DNA from 4 places in the Gardnerella sp. DNF00983 genome. Region 3 is predicted to be linked to each of the others. Evidence: riboswitches for the same ligand, from Rfam matches in the RefSeq annotation. Region 3 holds a riboswitch; each other region holds the start of a gene.

Region 1 (3,450 bases), 130 kb from region 3:
CGCCAATATGTTCTAGAGTAACGCAGTAAGAGTTATCTTTAGTCTCATAGTTTTCTTCTATTTGAGTGTCCATATTTACTCCTACTGCGTTGCTCTAAATCATGTTTATATAATCTTGTTATATAACTTTGTTTTAATTTTGATTAATTAGTTATATATTATTTTATTTTGATATTTAATTTTTGTTTTTATGAATATGTGTTTTATAGATATATGGATTAATTTACTTCGTGCAATCCATTACAGAATCTTTCAAATTCTTTGGAGCTTGCTTAATTAAACCATATTTCACGTATTCTTTAGCTTGAGTTTCCATCATTTTCAAACCTTTTTCATCGATTGGACGAATAGTTGGATTGTCAAACTTTTCAATTTGCTTAATAATAGTTTCGCTTGCTCCGAGCTGCTTGTAAGCGTTTCCAATAACATTGTTTTCTTTATGAGACTTTTTTGCTTCGCGAACAAGAGCCTTGTACATCTTCTTAACAAGATCTGGATGCTTTTTGGCAAAGCTCTTAGAAACAATGTGAATAGTAACGTTCATATTGCCGTACTTTTTAGCATTTACAAGCAATTTTGCGCCTGGAGTTGTCATTGCTGCAGCAAGATTCTGATCGAATGAGGAAATTGCGTCAATCTGTCCAGAAGTAAATGCTGCCTGGAAGTTCTTAGGACTCATCTCAACTTTGTTAACTTTAGAAACGTCTAAACCGCTTTTATCAAATGCGCGGTGAAGCATGTAATCGCCAGTGTCACCGTTGTGAATAATAGCAACTTTCTTTCCGTATAAGTCTTTTAGTGTTTTCACGCCGCTTTTTGCGGATGCAACGATTCCTTGAGAATCACCATTGTAATATTCGAGCGCAAAAGCTACCCATGGTTGTCCTTCAGCAATCAAATCAATGAAGCGTCCGGTTCCAGTAGTTGTAGCATCTGCATTTCCGCTCATAACAGCAGTAAGACCATCAACTGGAGTGTAAGGGCCAGTGTAAACTACTTTAGATTTGCCAAATTCGTCTTGAAGGAATTTCTCATTTTTCAAAGTAGTTAAATAATTTGCTGTAGAAAGATAAGCGACTCTCATAGTTCCAGCGTCTTCTTTTGAAGAAGCGCTTGATGATTTTTGTGAGCTTCCGCAAGCTGCGAGAGATACTGTTGCGCAAACAGCGCAGATTAATGCAATAATGCTCTTTTTAGAAAATCGCATTTTTAAATTAGCCATGATATATAGTTCCTTTTGTTTGTTGTTTTATTTATCTGTTGTTTGTTTGGTTGTTATTATTTGGTTGTTGATTCTAAATATTGACTAATTCTTAAAAAGCAATTTAATGCATTTTAAAAAGTAGTTAACTTTAGAAAAATGTTGATATTACTAGATTATTGGCGTGATTTTCTATCTAATCTGCGTTCAGGTATAAGAAGATATTCTAATATGTTTGCAGTAAGCTCAGATCCAAGACCTGCAATTGCGTACATAATAACGCATGCCATCATTTGATCAGGCCTAAAGAATTCTTGCGCTCTTGAAAGAATGTATCCAATTCCAATAGAAGAATTGACTGTTTCGCAAGTCACTAATGCAACCCATGCTACAGATATTGCAAATCGCAAACCTGTCATAAAACTTGGAAGTGTACCGCGAAGCAAAATAGATATAAAAATAGTAGATTTTTTAACGTGATAAACCTGCGCTAATTCGAGAAGTTTCGGATCAATATTACGCACTCCGTCGCGAATATTAACGTACATAGGTCCAAAAACGCCAACAGCTATAAGCGCTATTTTCATCGTTTCATCTATTCCGAGGAAAATTATTAATATTGGAGCTAAAGCCGGGAATGGAATTGATCTCAACATGTGGCTTGGTTTATCAACTACAATATTGCCAAGCTTACTGCCTCCTGCAAGTATGCCTGCAGGAACAGCAAAAATAATTCCTAACAAAAGCCCTAAAAGAACTCGTAAAATACTTATTCCTAAGGATTTTAATAATATGCCTTCGTTGTTTAAATCAATAAAGGCTTGTATTACTTCATATGGGGATGGCAAAGAACGGTCTTCGATTGGAGAAAGAGTTGTAAAAAACCACAAAACCAAAATGAGGATGGTTGAAATCCACACTTTACACGAAGATACCGCTTTAAATGCAATCTTCAATATGTTTTTCGCTTTATTAGGCGAATTGTAAGTCATGCGACAATCCCTTCGATAGTCTTAGCTATATCAGGTTCAACGAGTGTATTCTCAGCGCAACACTGTATGTATTGTTGTTTGGCACGATGTAGTTGCGCACCCCGTGTCTGAGGTCATTATCGCTTAAGGGTATGGACAAGTGTATTTTAAATCGATATTTATAAACGATATTGCTTAAAAATATACAATTGGCTCATATGACTCGAGTTAAATCAAAATATTGTGAACGTTCACGGCATAAATACGCTGATACTCAATATAACGTCCATAAAACGCACTAGTCTTGGAAGAGTCATCACAACCCATAGGTATAAAGGAGTAGTTGTGGCAGCTATTGAAAGCGTATATGCACGCGAAATTTTGGATTCTCGTGGAAATCCTACTGTTCAGGTTTATTTGGAGACCGAAGATGGCGCTCAGGGTATTGGTTTAGTGCCTTCTGGTGCTTCTACTGGTGAAGCTGAAGCTTGGGAACGTCGCGATGGCGACAAATCCCGTTATCAGGGCAAGGGCACGTTGGAAGCTGTTAAGGCTGTCAACGAGGTAATCGCACCTAAGGTTATTGGCATGGATGCCACCGATCAGCGCGCTCTTGATGAGACGATGATTGAGCTTGATGGCACGCCAAACAAGGGCAAGCTTGGTGCTAACGCAATTCTCGGCGTTTCCCTCGCTGCTCTCTACGCTGCTGCCGAGTCTGCTCAGCTTCCGTTGTACCGCTACATTGGCGGCACCAATGGTCACATTCTTCCAGTTCCAAACATGAACATCATGAACGGTGGCGCTCACGCTGATTTCGCAACCGATATTCAGGAGTACATGATTTCTCCTTACGGTTTCGCAACCTACAGCGATGCTTTGCGCGCTGGTGTTGAGGTTTATCACACCTTGAAGAATGTTTTGAAGAAGGAAGGCTTGGCTACTGGTCTTGGTGACGAAGGTGGCTTCGCTCCAAAGATGAAGTCCAATGAGGATTCCTTGAAGTACATCATGGATGCAATCGCAGCCGCTGGCTACGAGCCAGGCAAGCAGATTGGTATTTCTCTTGACGTTGCTTCTTCCGAGTTCTACAACAAGGAAACTGGTAAGTATCGTTTCGATGGCGAAGAGCGCGAATCTGCTTACATGCTCGATTACTACGAGAAGCTCATCAACGAGTATCCAATCGTTTCCATCGAAGATCCATTCCAGGAAGAAGGATGGGATGATTGGGCAGAAATCACCAAGCGTCTTGGTGATCGTTTGCAGTTCGTTGGC
Region 2 (3,450 bases), 130 kb from region 3:
GGAACTCAAAGCGAGCCTTACTGATTGCGTTGTCGCGATCCATAGCATGTGGATGGTGCTTAGCAAGATCAGCTGCGTGGCAAGCGATCTTATACGCAATCACGCCTTGCTTAACGTCGTCCTTGTTAGGCAATCCCAAATGTTCCTTAGGAGTCACATAGCAAAGCATTGCAGTGCCGTATCGCGCAATCTCTACGCCACCAATTGCGGAAGTAATGTGGTCGTAGCCAGGTGCGGTATCCGTAGTCAAAGGACCAAGCGTATAGAATGGAGCATTCTGGCAAATTGCCTTCTCCATCTCAATATTCATACGCACAGTGTCGAATGGCACGTGACCAGGACCTTCAATCATCACTTGCACGTCATGCTTCCAAGCGATCTTCGTAAGCTCGCCAAGCGTCATAAGCTCGGAAAGCTGAGCCGCATCGTTAGCATCAGCCAAGCTACCTGGACGCAAACCATCGCCCAAAGAGAATGCAACATCGTACTTTGCGAAAATCTCGCACAATTCTTCAAAGTGCGTGTACAAGAAGCTCTCTTGATGATGCTGCAAGCACCATTCAGCCATAATTGAGCCACCACGAGAAACAATACCGGTTACGCGGTTTGCAGTAAGCGGCACGTAGCGAAGAAGCACGCCAGCGTGAATAGTCATGTAGTCAACGCCCTGCTCGCACTGCTCAATAACAGTGTCGCGGAAAAGCTCCCAGCTGAGCTTAGAAGCATCATCCTCAACTTTTTCCAAAGCCTGATACATTGGCACTGTTCCAATTGGCACAGGGGAGTTGCGCAAAATCCATTCGCGCGTCGTGTGAATATCGTTACCGGTGGAAAGATCCATAACGGTATCCGCACCCCACTTCGTGGCCCACGTAAGTTTTTCTACTTCTTCGTCGATAGACGACGTAACAGCAGAATTACCCATGTTTGCGTTGAGCTTAGTCAAGAAGCGCGAACCAATAATCATAGGTTCAGCTTCAGGATGGTTAATATTGCAAGGAATTACAGCACGTCCGGCTGCAACTTCTTCGCGAACCAGCTCCACATCGCAATTTTCGCGCGTTGCAACATATTGCATTTCCGGAGTAGTGATTCCGTGGCGAGCGTACCACATTTGCGTAATCGGATGGTCCGCGCCCTTCATTGGCTTATGCGTGCGACCACGCCATTCTTTAGAAGCTTTGCCTCGCTTAATTGCGCGCTTGCCGTCATCTTGAAGATTGCGCCTGCGACCCTCATATTCCACAACGTCACCGCGGTCACGAATCCAGTCAAGGCGAAGCGGAGCCAAGCCTTCCTTCGGGTCGCACTTTGGGCCTTCCGTATTGTAATCCTTAAAAGGCGGGTTAGGGCCTACGCCAGGAGTATCCGAAAGCTTAATTTCCGTATAAGGAACTTCCAAATCGTAAGAACCATATTCATACTCAAAATGAACTGGAGTTGTTTTGCGAATATGAGCTTTATCGCGCTGAGTGCAACCGCGAGCTGCAATGTCAACGCGCTGTTGCTTAGCTAATTTTGCAGCATCCTTTGCTTCTTTAGCGTTAATAAAAGTTGGTTTCTTTTCTTGAGTTTCTGAAGATTTTGATTCAGAATTTTCTGCAACTATTACTCGCTTAGCGTAGCCGTGCTTTTCTTCGCCTCGCACAGCTTTCCAATGTTCAACAAACTCATGCATAGTTGATTCTGGTGTTTCTGAAGAATACAGTGCTTCAGAAACGAACCATCCTGCAGCCTTAGTGTGAGCGATTGTATCGATATCGTCGAGAGCAGTTCTTCCGCCAACTAGAACTGGGAAATCACTTGCGGAACAAATCGTATTAATTTTCGCTTCGTCCAGCGTTGTGTGGTTTGCTTCCAATTCGTAAGCGGCAGTAGTGCTTTCGCATCCTTCTTCAGGATTGTGCATTGCTGTTACGCAAATGTAATCGATGCATCCATCTGGAAGTTCGTTTATTACTTTAACTAAGCTCTCGGTTTCAACAGATAAGCCGATTACAGCATCTTCGCCAAGAAGTGCGCGAGCCTCTCTAGGCTCCATGTCACTTTGTGCTAAGTGCACTCCGTCAACTTTGATGCTTTGATTGCGAGCTTGCCAAACGACATCAACGCGCTCGTCGATAACAAAAGTTACAGAATCGCATTTGTTATTGTCTTCGATGATTTGTGCAATATCGCGTGCAATAGTGGTGATTTCTTTAGCGTTTTCATTGTTGCAATGAAGACGAATAAAAGTCGCTCCAGCGCGCAAAGCATCATCGACAATATCTGTAAGTGGACGATTATTACAAGCTTGTGGGTCTGCAATAAAGCAGGCGCTTAGATTAAATTGATTACGCATTGATGCGTACGGATAATTCGATGTCATACTAAAATCGTTGCTCCCTACGTTGTATTAACTAACAGGTTCGAAGGGTTAGATAAATTAATACCATCTCAGCCTTCTTTCGAAAGCACCCCTGCAAAATGTCGAATTACCAGCAAGTTTACACGATTATGTGCATTTAATTGGTGGTGGGTATGTTGCGAATTTCTTTAGCGTTCGTGATGATTGATTGCGCGTGAAATAAAATCTCCCAAGCTTTGCACAATCTGTACGAGGATAATGCAAAGAATAACAGCCACTGTCATCACATCGTATTGATAACGCTGGTATCCGTATCGTATTGCAATATCTCCGAGTCCGCCTGCGCCAACTGTTCCAGCCATTGCTGAGAATCCAAAAAGCGTAATAAACGTAAGTGCAGCTCCGCGAATTAGTGAAGGTAAAGCTTCCCACAGCAATACTTTGCAAACAATTTGCAATTTGCTTGCTCCAAAGCTTTGTGCTGCTTCGATTAAGCTTCCGTCAACTTCGGCTAAAGATTGTTCAACTACTCTAGCAACGAATGGTGCAGCCGTAATTACTAGAGGCACAATAGCTCCAGGAACTCCCAAAGAAGTGCCAACTATGAGACGAGTAAAAGGAATTATTGCAACTAATAAAATAATAAACGGCACAGAACGCACGATGTTAACAATCCATCCTAGAACTGCGTTAATTGGCGCGTTAGGGCAAATGCCTTTTTTGTTTGATGTAATGAGAAGTACGCCAACTGGAAGTCCAATAAGGTATGCAAAAAGTGTTGCAACTGACGTCATAACGAGTGTGTCTTGCACGCCTTCAATAAGTAAGTCGCCGTAGTCGTTAAAAAATTGTGTAGCAGCTTCTAACATTGTTATTTCACCTCATTGGTAAGCGCGTTTGTTGCTTCGTTTGCAATCGTGCTTGTAATTTTAGCGCGATGATTTTCTTGTTTTTCATCTGCAATAAGTGTTCGCAAAATATCGCTTTGTGGATTTGCAAAAAGCGTATCCGTGTCACCTAATTCCACAATGCGTCCGCTATCGATCATTGCAACTCGGTCGCAAATATTTCGTGCTACAGCCAGCGAATGCGTAATAATAACA
Region 3 (3,450 bases):
GCAAATGCTCCAATACCATACGCATAACAAACCTCCAACCAACACGAGCAAACGAACACACCGAAAGACACACAAACGAACACGCCAAAAAACACACCAACAGAAACACAAAACGACACGCCAAAAAACACACCAACAGAAACACAAAACGACACGCCAAAAAACACAAAGCTTGCATTTGTAAATATTTCGGGTATAGTAGTTACTCGTGCTTCGGCGCTGACGTTGTTCAGTAAAGTTGCATTGCGGACATAGCTTAGTTGGTAAAGCGCAACCTTGCCAAGGTTGAGACCGCGGGTTCGAGTCCCGTTGTCCGCTCTAGGTCCGATGAGTTATTCGACCTTACGGTGGGTTAGCCAAGCGGTTAGGCAGCGGCCTGCAAAGCCGTATAGATGAGTTCGACTCTCGTACCCACCTCGATTAAGCTTCAAGCTTAATTAACAACCTGGGCGGTTGGCGCAGTGGTAGCGCACTTCCCTGACACGGAAGGGGTCACAAGTTCGAACCTTGTATCGCCCACTCGAAAGGATTGCCTTTCACGCATAATTAAAAAATTTTGGGTGATTGGCGCAGCGGCTAGCGCACTTCCTTCACACGGAAGGGGTCATAGGTTCGATTCCTATATCACCCACAATATGTTCGCAGTGTAGAAGCACTGCGTTTTTTGTTATTTGGCTATTTTTTATTTGCTAACCTTCATATGAAAATTTTTCGCAGCCGAACACGCATGCAACCACAAATAGAAGCAATATCTCGTAGCAGTCAACCAATCAGTCAACCAAACAATCATTTCTTCACAGAAACACACATGCGAATGTTCATTTTGAGTTCATTTAATATCGTGCTATACTCATTCGAGTACAAGTGAAAATTGCAGGGGTACTGGAAACAGTTGAGAAACACCCTTTGAACCTGTTTTGTTAAGACATGCGTAGGGAGCAATTACAGTAAGTGATTTCTTTCTATCACGATTTTCGTGATATCTTGCGTTGCCACAAAGTAGTAGCAATTACACGAGTATCAACTAAACAATTAAAAAAAAAAACTAAACAACAAAAACCAAAACAAAAACAAAAACCAAAAAAATATCCGCCTGAATGTCACTTTTGGGAAAACTTGCACAAGTGAGGAGGAATACTGCACATGATTAATAGCAGCATAAGTGCTGAAACTATAGAATCAGCCATAAGCTGGCTTGCAGGATTCACAGAAAAACCAGGAGAACAAGGAGTTACTCGACCTCTTTACACAAAATCTTGGAAACAGGCTCTTTTTGCTCTTCGTCAACGATTTGAAAAACTCGGTATGACTGTAGAATTCGACCAAGTTGGAAACCTAATTGCAACTGTTGAAGGATGCGAAAAGCCAGAAAGCATAATAGCTTGTGGATCGCATATTGACACAGTTTCAAGAGGGGGTCGTTTCGACGGTCAACTTGGAATAGTTGCAGCCTATTTAGCAATTAAGAATTTACTTACTAGATATGGAAAGCCAAAGAAAAGTCTTCGCATTATCTGCTTGGCAGAAGAGGAAGGCTCACGTTTCCCATACGTATTCTGGGGTTCAAAGAATTTCTTCGGACTAGCCAAAAAAGAGGACGTAGAAAATATTTGCGACAGTGAAGGTGTTCCCTTCGAAACAGCAATGCGTGAAGCTGGGTTCAATTATCAAACAACTCAACCTAAGTTCGCAAATCTTGAAGCCTGGATTGAGCTACACATTGAGCAGGGACCAACGCTTTACAGCAATCACGAAGATTTAGGTATTATCACTAGCATTGCCGGTCAGCACCGTTGGGATATTCATCTTAAAGGCGTACAAAATCACGCTGGCACAACAATGATGTCCTACAGGCACGATGCAGTAGATTGCATGTCTCATATAATCGCCAAGAATCTTGACAAAGCTAAGCAAGCAGGCGACCCACTGGTACTTACTTTCGGTAGAATCAGCGTAGTTCCAAATCAAGTAAATATTGTTCCTGGAGAAGTTACTTTTTCAATGAACTGCCGTCATACAGATAAAGCTTTTCTTGATAAATTCTTGCAGGAACTCGACGAAGATATTCACGAAACTGCCAAGTCTTATGGCATTACAGCGCAGATTGATAAGTGGATGTCTGATGATCCTACACCACTTAGCGACGATATTATTAATCTTTTGAAAGATCAAGCTAATAAGCAAGGTTATGCGTACAGAGTCATGCATTCAGGCGCTGGTCAAGATACGCAAATTTTTGCTCCGTTTGTAAAATCCGGAATGATTTTTGTTCCTTCAAAAGATGGTATTAGTCACGCTCCAGAAGAGTACACAGATCCACAAGACGCTGTTCACGGAGTCAAGCTTTTACGAGATGCTCTGCATAGTTTGGCTTATGAGGACTAACTAAAACCAAACGAAAACCAAAAAGAAATAGAAATTTAGGAAGGACACAAAAGGCATATACGATGCCAACTTCACTGCTTAATTAATCGCAGCGAAGAAAAGTGAATATCGAATGAGAGTACAACGCTTATTCACGAATAAGAGGCTGATACGAAGGGGCGCACCACCACGGGTACGATATCCTTTCGTATCTTTTTTATTTTTGAGCAAAGTTGCGATTATTACTTTCAAAAAACTCAAAATACAAAACTCAAAACTCAAAACACAAAAAAGAATCAAATTTACAAACAAGAAAAGTAAGGAGGTGCGCATGCAAATTAGTAAACTGCTAAAAGATGAGCCAGTAGATAGTAAAAACTTGGAATGTTACCGCGAGCGCGGCTACACTAACGAAGATTTACTGCCAAAGCCGCAAGAAAAACGCACAATGAGCGCTCTTAATTTTTGCACTTTGTGGATGCAGTCTGTACACAATATTCCTAATTATGCTGCAGTTGGCGCGTTCCTTTTAATGGGATACTCTCCAATTTACGTAATGATTGGTATCATGCTTGGCGCAATTCTTACAGCAATTGTCATGGTTGCTAACGGTGTTGTAGGTTCCAAATACGGCATACCGTTTTCTATGCATTTGCGCGCAACGTACGGAAAAGCAGGCGCTCAACTACCAGGATTCCTCAGGGGAGTAGTTGCTGCAATATGCTGGTATGGAATTCAAACATATATAGGTGCGAAAGCTTTAGAGATTCTAGTTGGCAAAATTTGCCCTGAGTTTCTTACTTTTGGAAACAAAATACCATTTGTTGGTTCGCACATACCTATTATTATTTCCTTCGCAATATTTTGGTTGCTTAATTTGGCGATTGGTTTAGGCGGAGGAAAGACTCTTAATAAGCTAACTGTAGTATTAAGCCCACTTATTTACGTTGTTTTTGGTTGCATGAGCGTATGGGCTATTAGCTGTGCTGGTGGTTTATCTGCAATCATGCAATATCATGCTACTGTTCAAGCACCAACTAATTACTGTCTTGGGCTTTTCATGATGATGGTTGTAAATTCTGTACT
Region 4 (3,450 bases), 430 kb from region 3:
CGTTCCCGCACCAAAAAACGGCAGAAACTGTGTAGCCGTGTAAAATAAAGGTCGGCTACGCGCCAAAAAACGGCAAAAACTTTACAACGGTGTAAAGTTTCTGCCGCCTACGCGCTATGCTGCGCTCAAGCTAGCTTTACTCAGTAATCACGCGCTTAAGCTCGCGTGCAACTTTCCCAGCATCCTCAGCGCACATAAGCGCCGACACTGTGCAAACTCCGTCAAGCTCAAGACCGCGAATAGGGAACACTGTGTTCTCGTGAATTCCGCCAATTGCCAACGTTTTTACGCCCATAGAGTGCGCAACTTTCGCAACTTCATTCACTCCGTCAACTCCCAGCGGTGGCACGTCGTGCGCTTTCGTATGCGTTTCAAAAGCGGCACCGATGCCAATCACATCCGGCAGCGGAACGTCGTTTTCTTTGCACTCGTGGTAAGCTTTCTCCATCAAATCCGGTCGCGCGCAAGAAAGCCCAACCATCCACTCAGCCGGCATAGCCTTTCGCGCCTCAACAAACGGCGTATCCTTTTGCCCAACGTGCAAGTTGAAACCAAGCTGAGCTGCGCAATCAACATGATCGTCAATAAACACAGGCACGTCGCCATGTCCGGAATCAATAAGCGCGTGGCGCAACTTCTTCGCTTTAGCTGCAATCTCCGCGTCGTCGGAATACTTATCGCGCAATTGCACAACTGTAACTCCGCCTTCAATCGCCTCCACAGCCACTTCTTCTTCCGGACGATTTCCCATTCGCGGATCCGTTACCAAATATAGCGTCCAATCCACAGGCTCCACCGTAAACTCAATATTCGTCAAACTAAACATGTCGTTTACGCTAAGAGTTGAAAGCGCATCCATCCACAGCGTGCGGAAAGTGCCTGGAGCTGTGGTTTGGCGAGCCGCCCAAGTTCCAGCCGCTGCTGCGTGCACGTGCGCTGCAACAGTTGCTGCGAGCGGACGTTCTGGGTTTGCGCCAACGTACGCTGCAACTAACGCTCCCAAAGCGCATCCAGTTCCAACTACTTTAGTCATAGCTTTGTGGCCACCTGTTACGCGAGCTAAGCATCCATGGCCGTAAATTGCGTCTTTTTCGCCAGAAATTGCCACTACAGATCCGTATTTTTTAGCTAATTCGCGAGCAGCTTGAAGCGCGTCGTTTACGTTATCGTGAGAATCTACGCCTTTTCCGTTGCTTTCTTTGCCTGCAAGCGCCATGATTTCGGAAGCGTTTGCGCGGATTACAGTAGGGTGGTGCTTAATAATTTCGTGAATAAAGCGCGCGCGAGGTGCGAGTGCTGGAACGCCGATTCCAACCGGGTCAAGCACCCACGGGGTATCGGCTTTTTCGCATCCTTCAACGGCTGCGCGCATGTATTCGGAAGTTTCTGGCTGATGGAATGTGCCAACGTTTATGAGCACGCCTGTGGCAATTTGCGCAAGTGCATGCGCTTCTTCCGGATCGGTTACCATAATTGGCGAGGCGCCGGCGGCGAGCAGTGCGTTGGCTGTAATGTCTTGCACGATTACGTTCGTGATGCAATGGGTGAGTGGCTGCTGTATGCGCACGCGTTCGATGCATTGACGCACGTCGTTAAGGAACATGCGTCGGCGTGCGCGTGCTGAGAAGCATGTGTCGACTTGCGTTGTTGCGTTTGTGCAGTATTCGTTAGCTTCGTTGCAGGTATTTGTTTTTTCAGTGTTGCATGTTGTCATAATGTTTCCCTTCGCTAGCACTATCTAGATCAGGTTTTACGGATTTAATCTCAGCGCCGCCCGCGATTTTGCGGCAAATGCGCACTCCGAACCATCCTTCGACTATATCTTTTGTTCGTGACTTACGCTCTTTTGCGTTAGCGCTGCGATTTAGCGCGTAGGCGGCATAAACTGCGCGCGTCTGTAAAGTTTTGGTCGGAATCTAGCTGGGAAGCGGCAGAAACTTTACACAGCTGCACAGTTTCGGTCGGATTTTCTTGCGTTCGCGGCATAAATTTTACACGGCTGTAAAGTTTTGGTCGGATTTTCTTGCGTTCGCAGCATAAACTTTACACAGCTGCACAGTTTCTGCCGTTTTCCGTTACTGGTGCAGATTGGCGCTCGCGCGGATTACGCGCTCGCTTACGAAACTCGCGTTGGAAGTCCACTGGACTTCCAACTTGAGCGAGTTTCCGCTCCGAGTTGCTTTCGCGCGCTAAATCGCAGCACTTGCAGGAATCTACAAAAATCGCGCCGCATTTTTGCAACTTCTTCTACATATTTTCGCTTGTTAACATGAGATTATGTATATGTGAACATGATTATTTATTATTTAACATCTTAATTGAATTGCCGTTCTGTCGCGTGAATATTCGTGTGGTAGAGATTTGAGATTTTTCGCACTGAGTGCGGCGAACGTCAGAGCCGCAGGCTGCTGATTCGCCAAGCGAAGAAGAAAAATCGAAAAATCTCTGCGATAGACACGGTTATTAGGGGCTAGCACGCAGAGTTTGGGGGATTTCTTTACGAGCACTAAAAGAGGACTGATGGAGCAACGTTCGTAGAGAACAAAGTATGCATGAGAGTCTTTAACAGCCAAAGCGACTGAAGGACGGGACGTGCGAGGAGAGAAATCCCCCAAAACTCGCGCCACGTTAAAGCAATATGAAACAAGATTATTAAATAGTAGATTATAGAAGTTACGAAAGCGAGATAACATGGCAAACGATTCCATGCTAGAACAAAAGACTCCGCTCACAGCGCGCGAATACGCGACGCGCACAGCAATACGCACGATTGCAATCATCGCATCTGTTTATGGCATGGCTGCTTCGTGGGAAGGCTTGATGACCTTCACTTATTTTACGAATCTTTCTAACCTTATGATTTGCGTAGCTCTTGCTGGATCGCTTTTGCTTGATACAGCTGCATTTATGCGTGCTCGTAATTCTGTAGATTCAGCCGTGCAGCCAGCTTCCACAGCATCTTGCGCATGGTTCGACTCAAAATCCAACGCTTGGTACATTTTTAAATTCATGATGACCATCTCAATTGCTGTCACATTCACTTTGTACCTGTGTTTCTTAGCACCTACCAATAAGCTTGGTTTCGTTGGCGCTTACATGAATAACGGATGCAGCAGTCTTTGCGTCCACGCAGTTGCGCCGCTTCTTGCAATCGCTGATTTTGTGCTTTTTGATTACCGTTTCCGCTCTACTCGCGCACACATTTATTTCGCTACGATTCCGCCTCTTGCTTATGTTGCTTATGCTGCTATGCTTAGCGAGTTTGCTGGTGTTCGTTGGGGTGTTCATGCAATGCGCGCGCCTTATAATTTCCTCAATTATGGCGCTCCTGCCGGCTGGTTCGGCTTTGCACCGCAAACTTTTAATGCCACTACTTTGGGCGTTGGAGTTGCGTATTTGTTAATTGTGTTTACTCTTATTTTTATTGGTGTCGGCAGTGTATTTCTTGCT

Evidence for each region. Region 3 has a riboswitch for thiamine pyrophosphate ahead of HXT34_RS02680 (hydantoinase/carbamoylase family amidase). Riboswitches for the same ligand answer to the same signal wherever they lie in the genome.
Region 1: linked by a shared signal. The riboswitch ahead of HXT34_RS03220 (ABC transporter permease) and the one ahead of HXT34_RS02680 (hydantoinase/carbamoylase family amidase) in region 3 are both predicted to bind thiamine pyrophosphate.
Region 2: linked by a shared signal. The riboswitch ahead of thiC (phosphomethylpyrimidine synthase ThiC) and the one ahead of HXT34_RS02680 (hydantoinase/carbamoylase family amidase) in region 3 are both predicted to bind thiamine pyrophosphate.
Region 4: linked by a shared signal. The riboswitch ahead of thiM (hydroxyethylthiazole kinase) and the one ahead of HXT34_RS02680 (hydantoinase/carbamoylase family amidase) in region 3 are both predicted to bind thiamine pyrophosphate.

Annotation. Positions count from the first base shown of each region.
Region 1 is NZ_CP058392.1:851,034-854,483, reverse strand. It holds gene HXT34_RS03230 (ABC transporter ATP-binding protein) at 1-73, opposite strand, end outside; gene HXT34_RS03225 (ABC transporter substrate-binding protein) at 224-1,222, opposite strand; gene HXT34_RS03220 (ABC transporter permease) at 1,378-2,193, opposite strand; TPP riboswitch at 2,183-2,307, opposite strand; gene eno (phosphopyruvate hydratase) at 2,518-3,450, shown strand, end outside.
Region 2 is NZ_CP058392.1:590,760-594,209, forward strand. It holds gene thiC (phosphomethylpyrimidine synthase ThiC) at 1-2,368, opposite strand, end outside; TPP riboswitch at 2,366-2,471, opposite strand; gene HXT34_RS02120 (methionine ABC transporter permease) at 2,536-3,216, opposite strand; gene HXT34_RS02125 (methionine ABC transporter ATP-binding protein) at 3,219-3,450, opposite strand, start outside.
Region 3 is NZ_CP058392.1:724,482-727,931, reverse strand. It holds tRNA gene HXT34_RS02700 (tRNA-Gly) at 246-318, shown strand; tRNA gene HXT34_RS02695 (tRNA-Cys) at 347-417, shown strand; tRNA gene HXT34_RS02690 (tRNA-Val) at 448-519, shown strand; tRNA gene HXT34_RS02685 (tRNA-Val) at 559-631, shown strand; TPP riboswitch at 866-955, shown strand; gene HXT34_RS02680 (hydantoinase/carbamoylase family amidase) at 1,144-2,385, shown strand; gene allW (allantoin permease) at 2,696-3,450, shown strand, end outside.
Region 4 is NZ_CP058392.1:294,928-298,377, forward strand. It holds gene thiM (hydroxyethylthiazole kinase) at 137-1,714, opposite strand; TPP riboswitch at 1,704-1,813, opposite strand; gene HXT34_RS01070 (hypothetical protein) at 2,692-3,450, shown strand, end outside.